DNA from 2 places in the Bacillus sp. NPDC094077 genome. Region 2 is predicted to be linked to the other one. Evidence: riboswitches for the same ligand, from Rfam matches in the RefSeq annotation. Region 2 holds a riboswitch; the other holds the start of a gene.

Region 1 (7,805 bases), 220 kb from region 2:
AAAATGTTATAGGTTATGGTATAAGTATACAAACACCAGAAAATAAAATCATAGGACCAATCGTTGCTAAAAATGACGCGATGGCAATGGAAATTGTTCATTCTTTAGCGAAAGGGCATAATGGAAAATTAAGAATTGATGTGTCGGAAGGAAAAATAGATTTTATGAAAGGCTTAGAGATTTCTGGTTTTCAAAAGGTGAATATACCGCCAATTATGATGAAAAATAGCAATCAATTTTTGAAAAGGAATGGAGAATTATATAGCATTGCCGCACAAATTTTTGGATAAAAAGAATCCTTCACTCGGAAGGATTTTTTTATTCACGGTATTGGTCATGAATAGGCTGAAAGAGGTCTTCTTCACTACCTCTCACAATAGAAAAATGATCAACATTATAATGACCGTGTAGAGTTTTATTATGGTGCTCGATAATTTGCTCTGCGGCCAATACGTTTGAATCAGTTGTTGAATGACCGTTTTTAATTAATGTAACATCAAACCCTTGCACAGTTGCTGTCCTAACAGCAGTGTCAATACAATGTTCGGTTTTACATCCACCTATAACGAGATGATTAATCTTCTCTTCTTTTAAAAGTTCAAGTAAAGGAGTACCATAGAATGAATTTGTTGCTGCTTTATTAATAAGGATTGCAGACTGAGGTACTTGAATTTGATTATGTACTTCAAATCCTTCACCGCTACCAGAAGCAACATCGATATCTCTTACGAAAACAATAAGGGCATTTGAATCAAGTGCTTTCTGTACAGCTGTATTTAGTGTAGCTAATAACTCGGTTTTACGGAACACTTCATTTTCCTCTTCGTTTCCATCAATTAATTCTTGCTGTGCATCAATAATTAAAAGTGCTTGTTTCATTCTGTATCCCCTTTAATATAAAATAAATTCCACTATACATATTTCTTCATATTGTAAGGAAATCCTCTATTGTTAGTGAAGTAGACAATAGATTTACAAAGTTGTCAAAGAAATTTCATTCTCATAGCATGTAAAAACATGTATGATAGGAGGTGGAGAATTTTTGAGTAGGTGGGAATATCATGCAAACAGTAGAAGATTATCTTTCATTCTTACATACGAAAGGATTTAAACTATCAGAGGAAGCACAAGGGTTTATTATGTTTGGACAAGGATATACTGGTGCATCTGATGGAATTGTGAACGCAGCAATAGAAGCGACAATTAAACATCAATTGCAGTTTGATGGCAGTTATTTTGTTGCGTTATTAGAACGATTGAAAGAGGAAGAAATTACAGATAAAAAAAGCGCTAAGGCTTTTATGCGGAAGTTACAAGCGTAACTTCACGCAGCCTGCGCTTCTTTTTTTGTTTTGGAAGGTAGTTCAACAAAAACCATGCCTAGGAAAATGCATAGACACCCGATAATGGCAGAAATAGAAAGTTGTTCGTTTGCAACGAGAACGCCTGTTAATGCAGCAAAAACAGGCTCCATTGCGAAAATAATTGCTACTCTCGTTGGAGAAGTATGTTTTTGTGCCGATGTTTGAATGAAAAAAGCAATGGATGTCGCAAACAGGGAAGTTAGAAATAGAGCGAATAAAAAGGAATGATTTGTCCATAGTGATACTGAAAATAATTTTTCCCAATCTTCAAACAAAAAAGCGCAAATAGAAGAAAACATACCGACAGCTAATACTTGAGAGGTGCTTAATAATAAAGGTGATATTTTCTTAGAAAAGAAACCGTTAACAAGAATATGGGCAGCGAAAGCGACTGCGCAACCGAGAACGAGTATATCTCCAATGTTTAATTGGAAAGAATCACCAGAAGTTAATAAATATAAACCTATTGTCGCTACAGCAATACCAAGTACGATGAAAATTGTAGCCCGCTGTTTTAAAAAGATAAAAGACAGGATTGGAACCATAACGATACTAAGTCCAGTTAAGAAACCAGCTTTTGAAGAGGTTGTATAAAGTAAGCCGAATGTTTGTAATAAATAACCAACACATAAAAAGAATCCAACAATTAATCCAGCGAGACTACTCTGTTTTATATCTTGTTTTGAAGGTTTTTGTGAGAAAATCATTTGAACGAATAATAAAATAATTCCAGCGAATAAAAAACGAACCCCATTAAAAGTAAATGGTCCGACAAAAGACATAGCATTTTGAACGACAACAAACGTAGCTCCCCAAATAAAAGAGACAAATAATAAAGCAAGAGGAGCAATCCACTCTTTTTTCACACTCATACCCCCCGTTAATTTTGTAAGATAGCTTTTCTAGCTAATTCATCAGCTACTTTATTTTGACTACTTGGAATCCACTTAATAAAAAAGAGATCGAAACTTTTTATGTACTGTAGTGCTTCTTCTAATAGTGGTGCAAACATTTTATTTTTGGCGTATTCTTTTTCAACAGCTCGCTCAACAAGCTGAGAATCTGTACGAAAAGATACAATGCTATAATTATGCTCCGTGCAATATTTTAATGCAGCAAGTAAAGCATGGTATTCTGCTTCATGATTGGACATTGTCCCAAGTGGTAATGCTAATTGTACAGGTGGTTGTACGCCTTTAATAAACACTCCCGCACCAGAAGGACCAGGATTTCCTTTTGATGCACCATCAATATACACTTCAATCAAAATGAGAAACCTCCAAATTATTAGATTATCCCCTACTTAAAAATGTTCTCAAAGTAGGAGATAGAGCATTTATCCCGCTATTTGCGGGCAGTAAGATTCCCACCTCAAAATTCGGCTAGAGCAAAGAAGTTAGGTGGGAGATCAACTGCCCGTAAACGCCCGATTGGTTCAACTAATAATCAGTTGGGGATGCCCCCCCTACTGATTAAAGTTTCACTTTATCCAATTGTAATGCTATAACGACATGTAAATGTTTCGTTCGCCTGTAAAGACTGAATTCCTTTTTTCTCTTTGAAATCTTTTGCTGGATTTATTTCATCAGCAATTCCATACCAAGGTTCAATACATAAGAAGGGTGCGTTATCCCCTGATGTCCAAACGCCGACAAATGGGAATCCGTCAAATTCTACTTTTACAAATTTATTATGTTTATGAGAACGAATAGAGATTTCATTCGTATCCATATTTTCAAAAATAAGTGCGTCATTTTTGAATAAATCATATGTAATTGGTAATTCTTTCGTACTTTCAGCAATTAGTTGCTTGTTACTTGAAAGATAAGGTCCTTCTAATACGCTTGTTTCTAAGCGTTCTGAACCATGAAATGATAAATGATAATCTGTAAATGATTCGCCGTCTAATAAGGGGAGGTTGAATCCAGGATGTGCTCCGATTGAGAAGAACATCTCTTTTGAAGTAGGATTATTTACTTTATATGTTACATGAACGATTTGTCCGTCTAGCTCATAAGAAACGAGTAATTCGAATTCATATGGGTATTTTTTTAATGTTTCTTCATTACTAGTTACGATATAAGTGATTTTTGTTTCACTTTGTTCTTTTACAGAGAACGTAAGATCACGAGCAAAGCCATGTTGTGTTAAAGAATATGGTTTACCATCTACGTAGTATGTATTATCTACTAATCGGCCGACAATTGGGAACAAAATTGGTGCACGGCGACCCCAATAAATAGAATCACCTTGCCATAAATATTCTGTGTTATCTTCTTTTAAGCGAACGCTTTGTAATTCTGCACCTTTGTCAGAAATGGAAACGATCACTTTTTCATTTTGAATTGTTGCTGTCATGAAGTGAAACCTCCTAAATCTTTCATATGTCTTATTATACGTTTTCTAAAAGGAAAAAGGTAGTGAATGATAGGAATCTATTGACGAAAGAGTGCCTATTGCGTAAAATATAATCTTGTTGTTTAAAAACGAATAACGTGGTTCGAAACCATCCCACGTAAAAAAAACTAAGGAGATTTTGTCATGAATATAAGAACATTAGTCGGTAATGGTATTTTAGCGGCATTATATATTGCTGTTTCTATGCTTATTCAGCCGTTTGGCTTTACGAATGTACAGTTTCGTATTTCAGAGATGTTTAACCATCTCGTTGTATTTAATAAGAAAGCAATTTACGGAATTGTATTAGGTGTATTTTTAACGAATCTCTTTTTCTCACCGATGATCGCTTACGATTTAGTATTTGGAGTAGGGCAATCTATTCTTGCATTAGTTGCAACGATTATTTCTATGCGATTTATTAAAGGTGTTTGGGCTCGTATGATTTTTAATACAGTTATCTTTACGATTACAATGTTTATGATTGCAATTGAACTTCATCTTGCATTTGATCTACCATTTATGTGGACTTGGTTAACATGTGCAGCGGGTGAATTCGTAGTAATGGCGATTGGTATGCCTGTAATGTACTGGATTAATAAGCGAGTACAATTTGAAAGATTTATGTAATAGATGAAAGGGCCATTCCTTATATAGGATGGCTCTTTTTATATGTGATTATATTGAATATAATACTGTGACTCTTGATAAAATATAATAAAATAAAGTAAAGTGAGGCTTTAAGTAGCTGGATACATATAAGAAGTCTTATATAAGGGGAATCTAGTATGAAATATAAAATTCATTGGTTGTATAAAACGAAGCGTGGTTTGCAGACTGAATTAACAACAGATTATATGAGCATAGAAGAAGTACTTCAATTTGCAGAGGATTTCGAGAAAACAGGAAGAGTGAAAGAACTTTTATTTTACGATGAAATGGATGCAGAATGGTCATTAAAGGAAATGAAAAAACTGAGTAAACAAGTGGAGGAAGAGCTTCAAGAAATATATGTTTACTTTGATGGTGGTTATGACCTTCAGACGAAGGAAGCTGGAGTAGGTATATGTGTGTATTATAAAAAAGGAAATACAAACTACCGAATTCGCCGCAATGCATATATAGAAGGGATATATGATAATAATGAAGCGGAATATGCATCATTATTATACGGGATGAATATACTCGAGGAATTAGGAATTAAGTATGAAGCAGTTACACTTCGTGGAGATTCCCAAGTCGTACTGCAGCAATTGGCTGGAGAGTGGCCTTGCTATGATGAGCATTTAAATCATTACTTAGATCAAATTGAACAAAAGGCGAAGCAAATGAAATTAAAACTCGTATGTGAGCCAATATCTAGAAAACAAAATAAAGAAGCACATCAATTAGCAACGCAAGCATTAGAAGGGACGGTCATTGATAGCCATAAAGAAATAACCGAATAGAGAGGTGCGAAGGTGGATAAAAAGCAACTCATTACAGAGGTAAATGACTTATTAGAAACGTATTGTGAAGGTTGTTTTTTGCGAGAACATAACCGAAAGACAAATAGTAAATATTATGCTCATTCATTTTGTATACGACAATGTACAGTTGGAGAAACATTGAAAAAGTATGGAGAACAGCTGTCATGAAAAAACATCCAGAGAAAACTCTCTGGATGTTTTTTAGTGCTTCGCTTCGTTTAATTGATGCTCGCACTTGCTTAATTTCTTTTCCTCATTCATTAGAAACGGCTCATCTAAATCTGTCGCAACAGATTTCATAACTTCAAGCTGAGACCGAGCTGCTTCTACGGCAGTAGTGGCATGCTCTAATGAGCCTGGATCCATTGAAATTGTTGCAGAACCTACCATTTTTTGTGCCGTTTCTACACGGAATTTTACTTCTTCAAAATCATTTACGTTTGATCCCATTGTTACTTCCTCCTTTGTAAATTATGCATTTCACATAGTTTTTGCTCTGTAAAACGGAAATATACAAAGGAATAACAAAGGAGGTTACCAAGTAAGGTAACCTCCTGTCATATGTTGGATTAAAGTTTTACTACGTTAGCAGCTTGAGGTCCGCGGTTTCCTTCAGTAATGTCGAAAGATACTTCTTGACCTTCTTCTAAAGCTTTGTAGCCGTCGCCTTGAATAGCTGAGAAGTGTACGAATACATCGTCAGCGCCTTCCATTTCGATAAATCCAAAACCTTTTTCGTTGTTAAACCATTTTACTTTTCCTTGCATGTTACAATTCCTCCTAAAATACGATTACTTTTTTTCATTTAGTGAAATTCTTCTAAAAAGATAATATAAACTAAAAATGCTATAATCTTGAATATTCTGCTAAATGATTAATTTAAATATACACGAATTGGTAGAATTTAGTCAAGTAAGCGGTTTAAAGTTTTTGTATTTTTAAATAATTTTTCAACCGAATTTTGAAAAAGGTATAGGACAGGCTGAGTATGTAATATTCTTAATTGAATGCTATACATAATGAGGTGAAAGGATGAATGAGTCGTACTTATTAGATAATGAAGGGATGAGAACGAGAACTGACATACCGAATTGGGTTGCAAAAGAATTTCAAAATTTTTCAAGCGTTGTGTTAGAGCCAACTTTCCCATGTTATTTCGGTTTAACAGCTTTGAAAAAGAATGAACTTCGTTATTCATTTCTCTCTCATAATGATTGGAGTCATTTGCCACATACAATGTTATCTTTTTTAGAATTAATGAAAGAGCAACCAATTGTAAAAAGAGGTTTTTTTCTTTTTGTAGAACCGGAATGTGAAGAGCAATCACTTGAATATTATCGTGATTACTTTTGGAAAGTACTACAGTATTTACATGAACACGATGATCAATCATGGCCGCAGCAAATTCCAAAAGATCCGGATCATTATTTATGGGAATTTTCATTTGGTGGTGAACCAATATTCGCATTTGGAAATGCACCAGCTTATAAGCAGAGAAAGACTAGACATTTAGGAAATTCGCTCGTTATTGGATTTCAGCCACGCACCATTTTTGATGGATTAGAAGGGGATCGTCCTAAAGGAGCATATTCAAGACAAACGGTCCGTGACCGAGTTGAAAAGTGGGATCAACTGCCGAAACATCCTAATATTAGTCATTATGGTGATCCAGACCATCGTGAATGGAAACAATACTTCATAGGGGACGATATAGAGCTAATGAAAGGGAAATGTCCTTTTCTTCATAGGATAGAAAAATAAGAGCCATCATCTGGATGGCTCTTTTGTATATTTTGGGTAAAAAGGGGCATTTTACTAGTTAATATTTCTTATGAAAGCTAGTCTATTTTTAAAAATTACAACATTACTTAATAGTAAAGGGAATAGAAAGGATAGAGCGATGTTTGGAGCAATTATACAGCAAATCGTTTTAGGTATTTCATTAGCTGCGCCGGTAGGTCCGATTAATATTGAAATGTTAAAACGAGGGATTGAACGTGGTTTTTGGCATGCGTGGGTTGTTGGAATTGGTGGAATGACTGCAGACATTTTGTTTATGCTGCTCATTTACTTTGGTTTATCTTCTGTGTTTATGTATGCATATGTACAAGCTTTTATGTATTGCGCGGGGTTTTTCCTGTTATTTCATTTAGGGTTTCAAAGTGTAAAACAAGGAATTTTTCACTCGAATATAGAATATAAACAAGAAGAGGTAGGGGGACTTAAACAATCTTTTATGGCAGGGTTTTTAATTGCCATATCCAATCCATTAAATCTTGTTTTTTGGTTTGGTATATATGGAAGTACACTTAGTTCATTGCTTACGAAGGTAACGAAACAAGAAGCTTTTTTATACAGTCTTTGCATTATCGTTGGTATTATTTTGTGGAATTTAAATATTGCTTTTTCTGTTCATTTTGGACGAACTTTATTAAAACAAAAAGCACTTGGCTACATAACAGCCGGAGCAGGTATTATTTTAGTAGGATATTCTATCCATTTTGCATACAAAGCTTTACAGTTGTTCACATAAGATTGAAGGGGAGATTTTTATGTATCGAACCACTATTGATGG
Region 2 (7,805 bases):
ATTACTAGAACATTCACGACAAGAACTGTTACATGCGCTTCATAGTGTCATAGATGAAAAAGAATTATTTGAAAATGGATTAAAGCATCCGGTTTTTCATGATTTAAATTTGTATCAGTGGGTTCAATTTCTTGATTTGCATGAACAAAGACATCTTACGCAGTTAAAAGAGGCAAAACACGCAATTTTACAGCGATAAAGTGGAAGAAGTGGGAAACCGCTTCTTTTTTTTGACGCATGCATAGTTTTCTTTCTTACTTTGGAATACTACATGGAGAAAGAAAAGAAGGAGTTGAAAAGTATGTCCAAGAAAAAGAGAGAAGAAGAGCGCGCTTGGAAAGCTCGTAAAGAGAATCAAAAACCACATGGAAAAGTGAAAGCTTTTGCTGAATTGGTTGAAGGGACAGAAAAAACGTGATGATTATTTCATCACGTTTTTTGTATGAGTGGAAAGGTTAATAAGAAGGTTGTACCGATTCCTTTTTCACTTATAATATCAATTCTTCCATTCATAGCTTGAACAACACTGAATACGACCATCATTCCAAGCCCAGTGCCTTTTTCTTTCGTTGAATAGAACGGAGAACCGAGACGTTTCACTTGTTCTTGATTCATACCGACTCCTGTATCTTTTATATATAGCTGTATATGCTTATGATCAGGAATTAATGTGAAATAAAGATCACCGCCTTTTGGCATAGCTTCAATACAATTTTTTAAAATATTTAATAAGCATTGATTTAGTTTTTGCTTCTCTCCAGCGATAAAGAAAGAAGTGCTTTGCTTTATGTAATGGGTACGAACATTTGTCAAATTGGCAAGAGGTGTAATTAAAGATAATGCATGCAGTAATTCTTCCTCTAGCTGTAATGTTTGTTCTTTTTCAATACTCGGTTTTGCAAAGGTTAGGTAGTCGGTAAGGACATGATTTGCTTGTTCGATACCATTGATGGCTATGTCGATATACAATTTTCGCTCTTCTTCAGAACATGTATCCGACTGTAAAAGTTGCAAAAATCCTTTCGTTGAAGTTAAAGGATTGCGAATTTCATGAGAGATGGAAGCAGCCATTTCGCCTATTAAATGAAATTTTTCAGCATTCATAAGTTCATTTTGGAGACGAACCTGCGTTTGTAATATGTGTAGTAAATATAAAATAAGGATCGTACCTATTATTGTGCATAGTTCATACACGATAATATGTGGGATATAATCTGCATCATTAGTAACCCTTGCAAGGAAAAATGGTATCCAACCAAACCCATAAGTAAGACTGTAAAAAATAGCAAGTACTATTTTTATGTGATTGGAGCTTCGATTAAAAACTTTGCATGTAAATAGTAGAACAATGAATAGGAGAATAGAAGCGATAAAGGATGGAAAAACCCCTACTCCTCCTAATAAGAAGCGATATATGTTTAATACAGCTAAAATAGAAACGCCGGCAATAGGTCCTCCTGTTAATGTGCCGACAATTAATACGATATGTCGCATATCGAATTGAAAACCGTTAGTTGTTTTTGCAGCAAAAGTGATACATAGCATAGTAGCGAGACAACATAATGCAATAAATATAGCTGAATTTAATTTAGGAGATCGCTTTCCTTTTTGATTCCAAAATAAGTGATATGCAAGCATTGTAACGAGAATGGATAGTATATTTAAAAAGAGGTAAATAATAAAGAGTTTCAGTATGATGCCCCCTCCCCTAATATTAAATCAATCATACTATAAAACGAACGAAATGAAATGTGAAATAGCGGAAAAATCAGAAATTTTTTCTGGTAGTATACAATATGTTACAATGAGTTTTGTCAATGAAAGAAGGAATTCCGTGCTATGCATGGGAGAGGTTCGCGAACTCCCTCTATAAAAAACTATGGAAACAACAATATCCTTAGGTATTGTTTTGTTTTTTTATTGTGACAGTTCAAGAACGTTCTTTCTTCTTATTCGTAGTAGAGAAGGAGAATGAGTGAAATGAAAAAAGAAAAAGCGGTTGTTGTTTTTAGTGGTGGACAAGATAGTACAACATGTTTATTTTGGGCAATGCAACAGTTTGCAGAAGTAGAAGCTGTAACGTTTAATTACAATCAACGTCATAAGTTAGAAATTGATTGTGCAGCGGAAATTGCGAAAGAGCTAGGAATTAAACATACGGTACTAGATATGAGTCTATTAAATCAACTTGCTCCAAATGCGTTAACGAGAACGGATATGGAGATTACACATGAAGAAGGTGAATTACCATCAACATTTGTGGATGGACGAAATTTACTATTCTTATCATTTGCTGCTGTATTAGCAAAACAAGTTGGAGCACGTCATATTGTAACGGGTGTATGTGAAACTGATTTTAGTGGTTATCCAGATTGCCGTGACGTGTTTGTGAAATCGTTAAACGTTACATTAAATTTATCTATGGATTATCCGTTTGTCATTCACACACCACTTATGTGGATTGATAAAGCAGAGACGTGGAAATTATCTGATGAACTTGGAGCATTCGAGTTTGTTAGAGAAAAAACATTAACATGTTATAACGGAATCATTGGTGATGGTTGCGGTGAATGTCCGGCATGTCAACTTCGTAAAGCGGGATTAGATACGTACTTACAAGAACGCGAAGGAGCGAACAACTAATGGATAATTTCTTTGGATTTCGCATCGTAGAAAATTTGCAAAAAATGGACAAGGATATTCAACGTAAACAACTCAAATATCATAATAAAAGAGTAATGGTCAGCAAGGAATTTACATTTGATGCAGCACACCATTTACATTGTTATGAAGGGAAATGTAAAAACTTACATGGTCACACATATAAAGTTGTATTTGGAATTAGTGGGTATGTAAATGAAATAGGCCTTGCAATTGACTTTGGAGATATAAAAGAAATTTGGAAAAATGAAATCGAAATATATTTAGATCATCGCTATTTAAACGAAACATTACCAGCGATGAATACGACTGCTGAAAATATGGTTGTTTGGATTTATGAAAAGATGGCAGAAGCATTAACGAAAGATAATCGTGTAAACGAATATAAAGGAGCTCGTGTTGAATTTGTTCGTCTTTTTGAGACACCAACTAGTTATGCGGAAGTAAGACGGGAGTGGATGCTCGATGAGTAAAATCCCTGTCTTAGAAATATTTGGTCCGACTATTCAAGGTGAAGGGATGGTTGTAGGGCAAAAGACAATGTTTATCCGTACAGCTGGTTGTGATTATAGCTGTGCTTGGTGTGATTCAGCATTTACGTGGGATGGATCAGCTAAAGATCAAATTAGACAGATGACACCAGAAGACGTTTGGAATGAACTTGTAGAAATTGGTGGCGAAAATTTTTCTCATGTTACGATTTCAGGCGGGAATCCGGTATTGCTGAAAAATATTGAGTTTCTTCTTTCTATATTAAAAGAGAATGGAATGCGAACGGCAATCGAAACGCAAGGGAGTAAATGGCAAGATTGGTTACTTCAAATTGATGAGATAACGATTTCTCCAAAACCACCAAGTTCGGCGATGCATACAGATTTTCAGAAGTTAGATGCTGTTGTTCAGAAACTAGCGGGAAAAGATATTAGTTTAAAAGTAGTAGTATTCGATGATCATGATTTTGAATATGCAGTTAAGATGCACGAACGATATCCAGATGTACCATTTTTCTTACAAGTAGGGAATGATGATACAAAAACAGTGGATGATGCGATGCTAATAAATAAACTATTAGAAAAATATGAGTGGCTGATTGATAAAGCTGTAAATTGTAAAGCAATGAATGATGCGAAAGTATTGCCGCAGCTTCATGCGTTAGTATGGGGAAATAAACGCGGTGTATAACGAGAAGGGATGTTTAAAATGGCAGGAAGATTAGATGAAGATTTAAAAGAGGTAACATTATTAGGAAATCAAAATACAAAATATTTATTTGAATATAGCCCGGAAATTTTAGAAGTATTTGATAATAATCATCCAAACCGTGATTATTTTGTAAAATTCAATTGTCCTGAATTTACAAGTTTATGCCCGAAAACAGGACAACCAGACTTTGCAACGATTTATATTAGCTACATTCCAGAGCAAAAAATGGTAGAGAGTAAATCTTTAAAGTTATATTTATTTAGCTTCCGCAATCACGGTGATTTCCACGAGGATTGCATGAACGTTATTATGAATGATTTAATTAAATTAATGGATCCGCGTTACATTGAAGTATGGGGGAAATTTACACCGCGTGGTGGTATTTCAATTGATCCATACTGCAACTACGGTCGACCAGGAACGAAGTATGAACAAATGGCAGACTACCGTATGATGAACCACGATTTATATCCGGAAACAATTGATAATCGTTAATAGAAAGAAAGGGCCTGTATACTATACAGGCCCTTTCTTTCTATTATATTATGCATTTTGATTAATGACAGTATAGTTTTTATGACTTACAACTGTAAGAGGTTCCATATCTAGTTCTCTAAAATTATCCATAATTGTTATATCAACAATAACAGAGTTTTGATTTACTTTTTGAACACGGCCTTGCATGCCACCTTTAAATTCGATGATATCTCCAGTTTCTGCGATCTGCATAAGCAACTCTCCTTGTTACAGTTTTTCCAAAAAAGAATAATTTGGGATTTTTTATTTTCCTTTATTTTGAACTATGTTTCCTGTTTTGTAAATGTTTTCAAAGTAAATAGTCGAAAAAAATTCATATTTTGTAAGATAATATCCAGATTTAATATGACGGTGGAGAAAAAGTGTTTATATCTTTATATTGGAGTATAATGGAAATGGATGTTGGTCTGTTAATATGGGGGAAATAGGAGCGGTAAAATAATGTTTGAAATTATGGGGAGTTTTATAGCTTTGTTCTTATTTTTATTTTCTTATATACAGTTGAAGAAAATTCGTCAATATGAAACGAATACATACTTTGATGGAATAGATGCTTCTATTACTCATGATAGTGGCGGAGATATGTAACAATATGTAACTTTTATTTTCAGCATGTTATGATGAATGTAAGAAATAGTACATAATATAGTTCGTAAGTGATGAATGGAGAGTGGAAAGAATGTGGATATCTTTTATTCGTCATGGTCGCTTGAATAGTGCTATAGAACCGATGACAATTACTTCATTTCATGAATGGCTGAAGAGATATGATGTAGATAGTGTGGGTAGGGAGTGTAACATACCGATTGAAACAATCGAGGCAGTAGAATCGGCAAATTTAATTGTATCGAGTGATCAAAGACGTGCTGTACAGTCAGCAGCGGAATTAATGAATTCTTTGTCCTTTGTGCAAAATTCTCTTTTTAGGGAAGTAGAAGTACCGTCGAGTTTTTTTGCACCGGAATGGTTTAAATGTAAACCAGGAACGTGGTTTTTTATTGGACGTGCTTTATGGATGGTTGGGTATCATAAAGGTGTTGAGTCGTATAAAGAAGCAAGAGAAAGGGCGAAAGAAGCTGCTAATATGTTACATCGCTACGCGCTGGTGCACGGGAAAATCGCGATAGTAGGACATAGTTATTTTAATACGATGATTGGTGCGGAACTGAGGGCGATGGGATGGTCTGGACCTCCTATTTTTCACCGGAAGCCGTGGGGATATACAAAGTATACGTTCCATGAGGCGATGAATGGAAGGGTATTAAATACAAAATTAACTTAAAAGCACACGATTTTATATAAAATCGTGTGCTTTTTTTAAGATATAGAAACCAATGTACGTAATGGTTTTATTAGATGGGCATAAGGTTCGCCAACGAGCATCACAGTTTTATCTTTTTTGTAACCTAGTTTTTCATACAGTGAAAAAGCACGTTTGTTTTCTAAGTTAACAAGTAAGGCGATTTTTTCATGACCTTTTTCAGCAGCATGAAGTTCAGCTGCATCGATTAATTTAGAGCCAATGCCACGTCCACTGTACATATTTGAAACTGACAACGTGTCAATATAATACTCATCAAGTTCAGCTTCTTTTTCTAACGTAATGGATTCGTCTTCATGTAGTTCTCTTAAGTAGTGTACGATTGGTGCATCAAGTTGTTCAGCGTCACTACCGTGATAAACGACAATAACCCCAACTGCTTTTCCATCTTGTTCAGCTACTAAACAGTTTTCATAGCTCAATCGATTATTTTCTTTTGTGAACCATGTTTCAAGTCCAAGTAATACTTTTGCTTCAACTGTGCTACCAGTGATTTTTTCAGCAATTTCGTGCAGAGCGTTATACAATAAAGGGGCTATTGCCTTTGCATCTGTCTTTGTTGCTTTCCGAATCATAGTATCCCTCCTAGTTCTATTCGTATATTGTAACATAGTGGTATGGAACTTTGTATGATTGAATGTCGAAATGTTTGATATAGAGAAGTAGCTATGTTAGTATATGATATTTAGTGGACATATAGTAAAATAAAATTGTTTTACAAATAATGAATATGAAATTGGAGAATAGCAGCTGGATAATTTTACAGTTGTTGACCTATAGAATATACGATAAAATAAAATATTGCATAGAGGTGAAATACATGGATGAACAATTAGCAAATACAATTTTGGATCAGCTGAAAAATGGCGAGATAAAGGAGTATGTTGCAACGAAAGATGTATTTTATACGTTTAGGAAAGTTGTAGTAAGTCGAGAAGATTTTAAACATATTATTGGGAACGCACAGCGCGGCGGGCAAGTAATTTATACATATTCAGAAACGCCACGTTCATAAATAGAAGATAAAGGAGAGGAGAATTATGGGCGATTTTAAACAAGGCATTTTACCGCATTGGGATTATATGTGGAAAGATAGAGCTGGCAATAGATTTATGGGAATGGTTATGTATCCAGAGAAACGAAAATGTTCAACAAAAATGCTTCAGAAAATAAAAAGGGCGTATGAGCAAGCAGCAGAAATTAAAGTAACTGTACAAGTTCAAAATACATATCAGTACATAGAAGGAATGATCGTATACTTTGATGAAGAAGCTCCTGTATGTACAATGCTTGATAAAGATGAGAATCCACATCACATATTTGTAAAAGATATTTTGCGTATTGAGCACTCTGAATAAACTTTTCATAAATAAATTGAAATTCCATAATAATAATCTTTTTCTATAATAGTTATCTTTTAGTATGTAACGAGCAACGAAAGTATATGTATAATATTTAATAAAGTAAAATTGATAAATGTAATCGTTTGTTAGAACAGATTATCGTTTCATGTCTGTTCTTTTTTGCGTGATGCTGGAGAAATATATTCCTCCAGCATTTACCGTTTTATGACAAAAAATATTGTTAACTTTTTTTAAAATAAGGTTAAATTCGTTGACAACTTTTTTGAAAAGCACTTTATTGACATGAGTTTTAGAATGTTGTTTCATAGTCATTGTATTGAAAAAAAATGGCTATCATGTCGAAAAGTAAAAGTTAAAAAAAGAAAGAATTTATACATATATCTTGTGTCTTATTTTGAAACGTAATACAATATATAGAGAAATCGAGAGCGACATACAGAGAGTATAGATTGGAGAGGGAGGGTCGGAAATGTTAGTTGCATATGATTCTATGACAGGAAACGTGAAGCGTTTCATCCACAAATTAAATATGCCGGCCGTTCAAATTGATGAAGATCTAGTAATAGATGAAGATTTTATTCTTATTACGTATACAACAGGTTTTGGCAATGTACCAGAACGTGTTTTAGACTTTTTAGAGCGCAATAATGAAAAATTAAAAGGCGTATCTGCAAGCGGCAATCGTAACTGGGGAGACATGTTCGGTGCAAGTGCTGACA

The links. Region 2 has a riboswitch for preQ1 ahead of queC (7-cyano-7-deazaguanine synthase QueC). Riboswitches for the same ligand answer to the same signal wherever they lie in the genome.
Region 1: another riboswitch for preQ1. It lies ahead of ACQKNR_RS11510 (QueT transporter family protein); the one in region 2 lies ahead of queC (7-cyano-7-deazaguanine synthase QueC).

Annotation. Positions count from the first base shown of each region.
Region 1 is NZ_JBNNUF010000003.1:525,694-533,498, forward strand. Features, by position in the region: gene ACQKNR_RS11480 (GNAT family N-acetyltransferase) at 1-290, shown strand, start outside; gene ACQKNR_RS11485 (cysteine hydrolase family protein) at 319-879, opposite strand; gene ACQKNR_RS11490 (DUF6123 family protein) at 1,062-1,322, shown strand; gene ACQKNR_RS11495 (DMT family transporter) at 1,325-2,230, opposite strand; gene ACQKNR_RS11500 (reverse transcriptase-like protein) at 2,245-2,631, opposite strand; gene ACQKNR_RS11505 (aldose 1-epimerase family protein) at 2,850-3,722, opposite strand; PreQ1 riboswitch class I at 3,854-3,899, shown strand; gene ACQKNR_RS11510 (QueT transporter family protein) at 3,906-4,391, shown strand; gene ACQKNR_RS11515 (ribonuclease H family protein) at 4,550-5,209, shown strand; gene ACQKNR_RS11520 (zinc-finger domain-containing protein) at 5,222-5,398, shown strand; gene ACQKNR_RS11525 (DUF2564 family protein) at 5,432-5,680, opposite strand; gene cspB (cold shock-like protein CspB) at 5,800-5,997, opposite strand; gene ACQKNR_RS11535 (YqcI/YcgG family protein) at 6,263-6,991, shown strand; gene ACQKNR_RS11540 (LysE family transporter) at 7,131-7,763, shown strand; gene ACQKNR_RS11545 (cytoplasmic protein) at 7,783-7,805, shown strand, end outside.
Region 2 is NZ_JBNNUF010000003.1:304,203-312,007, forward strand. Features, by position in the region: gene ACQKNR_RS10235 (DinB family protein) at 1-199, shown strand, start outside; gene ACQKNR_RS10240 (DUF6254 family protein) at 302-418, shown strand; gene ACQKNR_RS10245 (ATP-binding protein) at 430-1,638, opposite strand; PreQ1 riboswitch class I at 1,844-1,887, shown strand; gene queC (7-cyano-7-deazaguanine synthase QueC) at 1,981-2,643, shown strand; gene queD (6-carboxytetrahydropterin synthase QueD) at 2,643-3,134, shown strand; gene queE (7-carboxy-7-deazaguanine synthase QueE) at 3,127-3,843, shown strand; gene queF (preQ(1) synthase) at 3,862-4,359, shown strand; gene ACQKNR_RS10270 (YkvS family protein) at 4,408-4,593, opposite strand; gene ACQKNR_RS10275 (hypothetical protein) at 4,843-4,989, shown strand; gene ACQKNR_RS10280 (histidine phosphatase family protein) at 5,081-5,683, shown strand; gene ACQKNR_RS10285 (GNAT family N-acetyltransferase) at 5,719-6,297, opposite strand; gene ACQKNR_RS10290 (hypothetical protein) at 6,543-6,737, shown strand; gene ACQKNR_RS10295 (hypothetical protein) at 6,763-7,080, shown strand; gene nrdI (class Ib ribonucleoside-diphosphate reductase assembly flavoprotein NrdI) at 7,556-7,805, shown strand, end outside.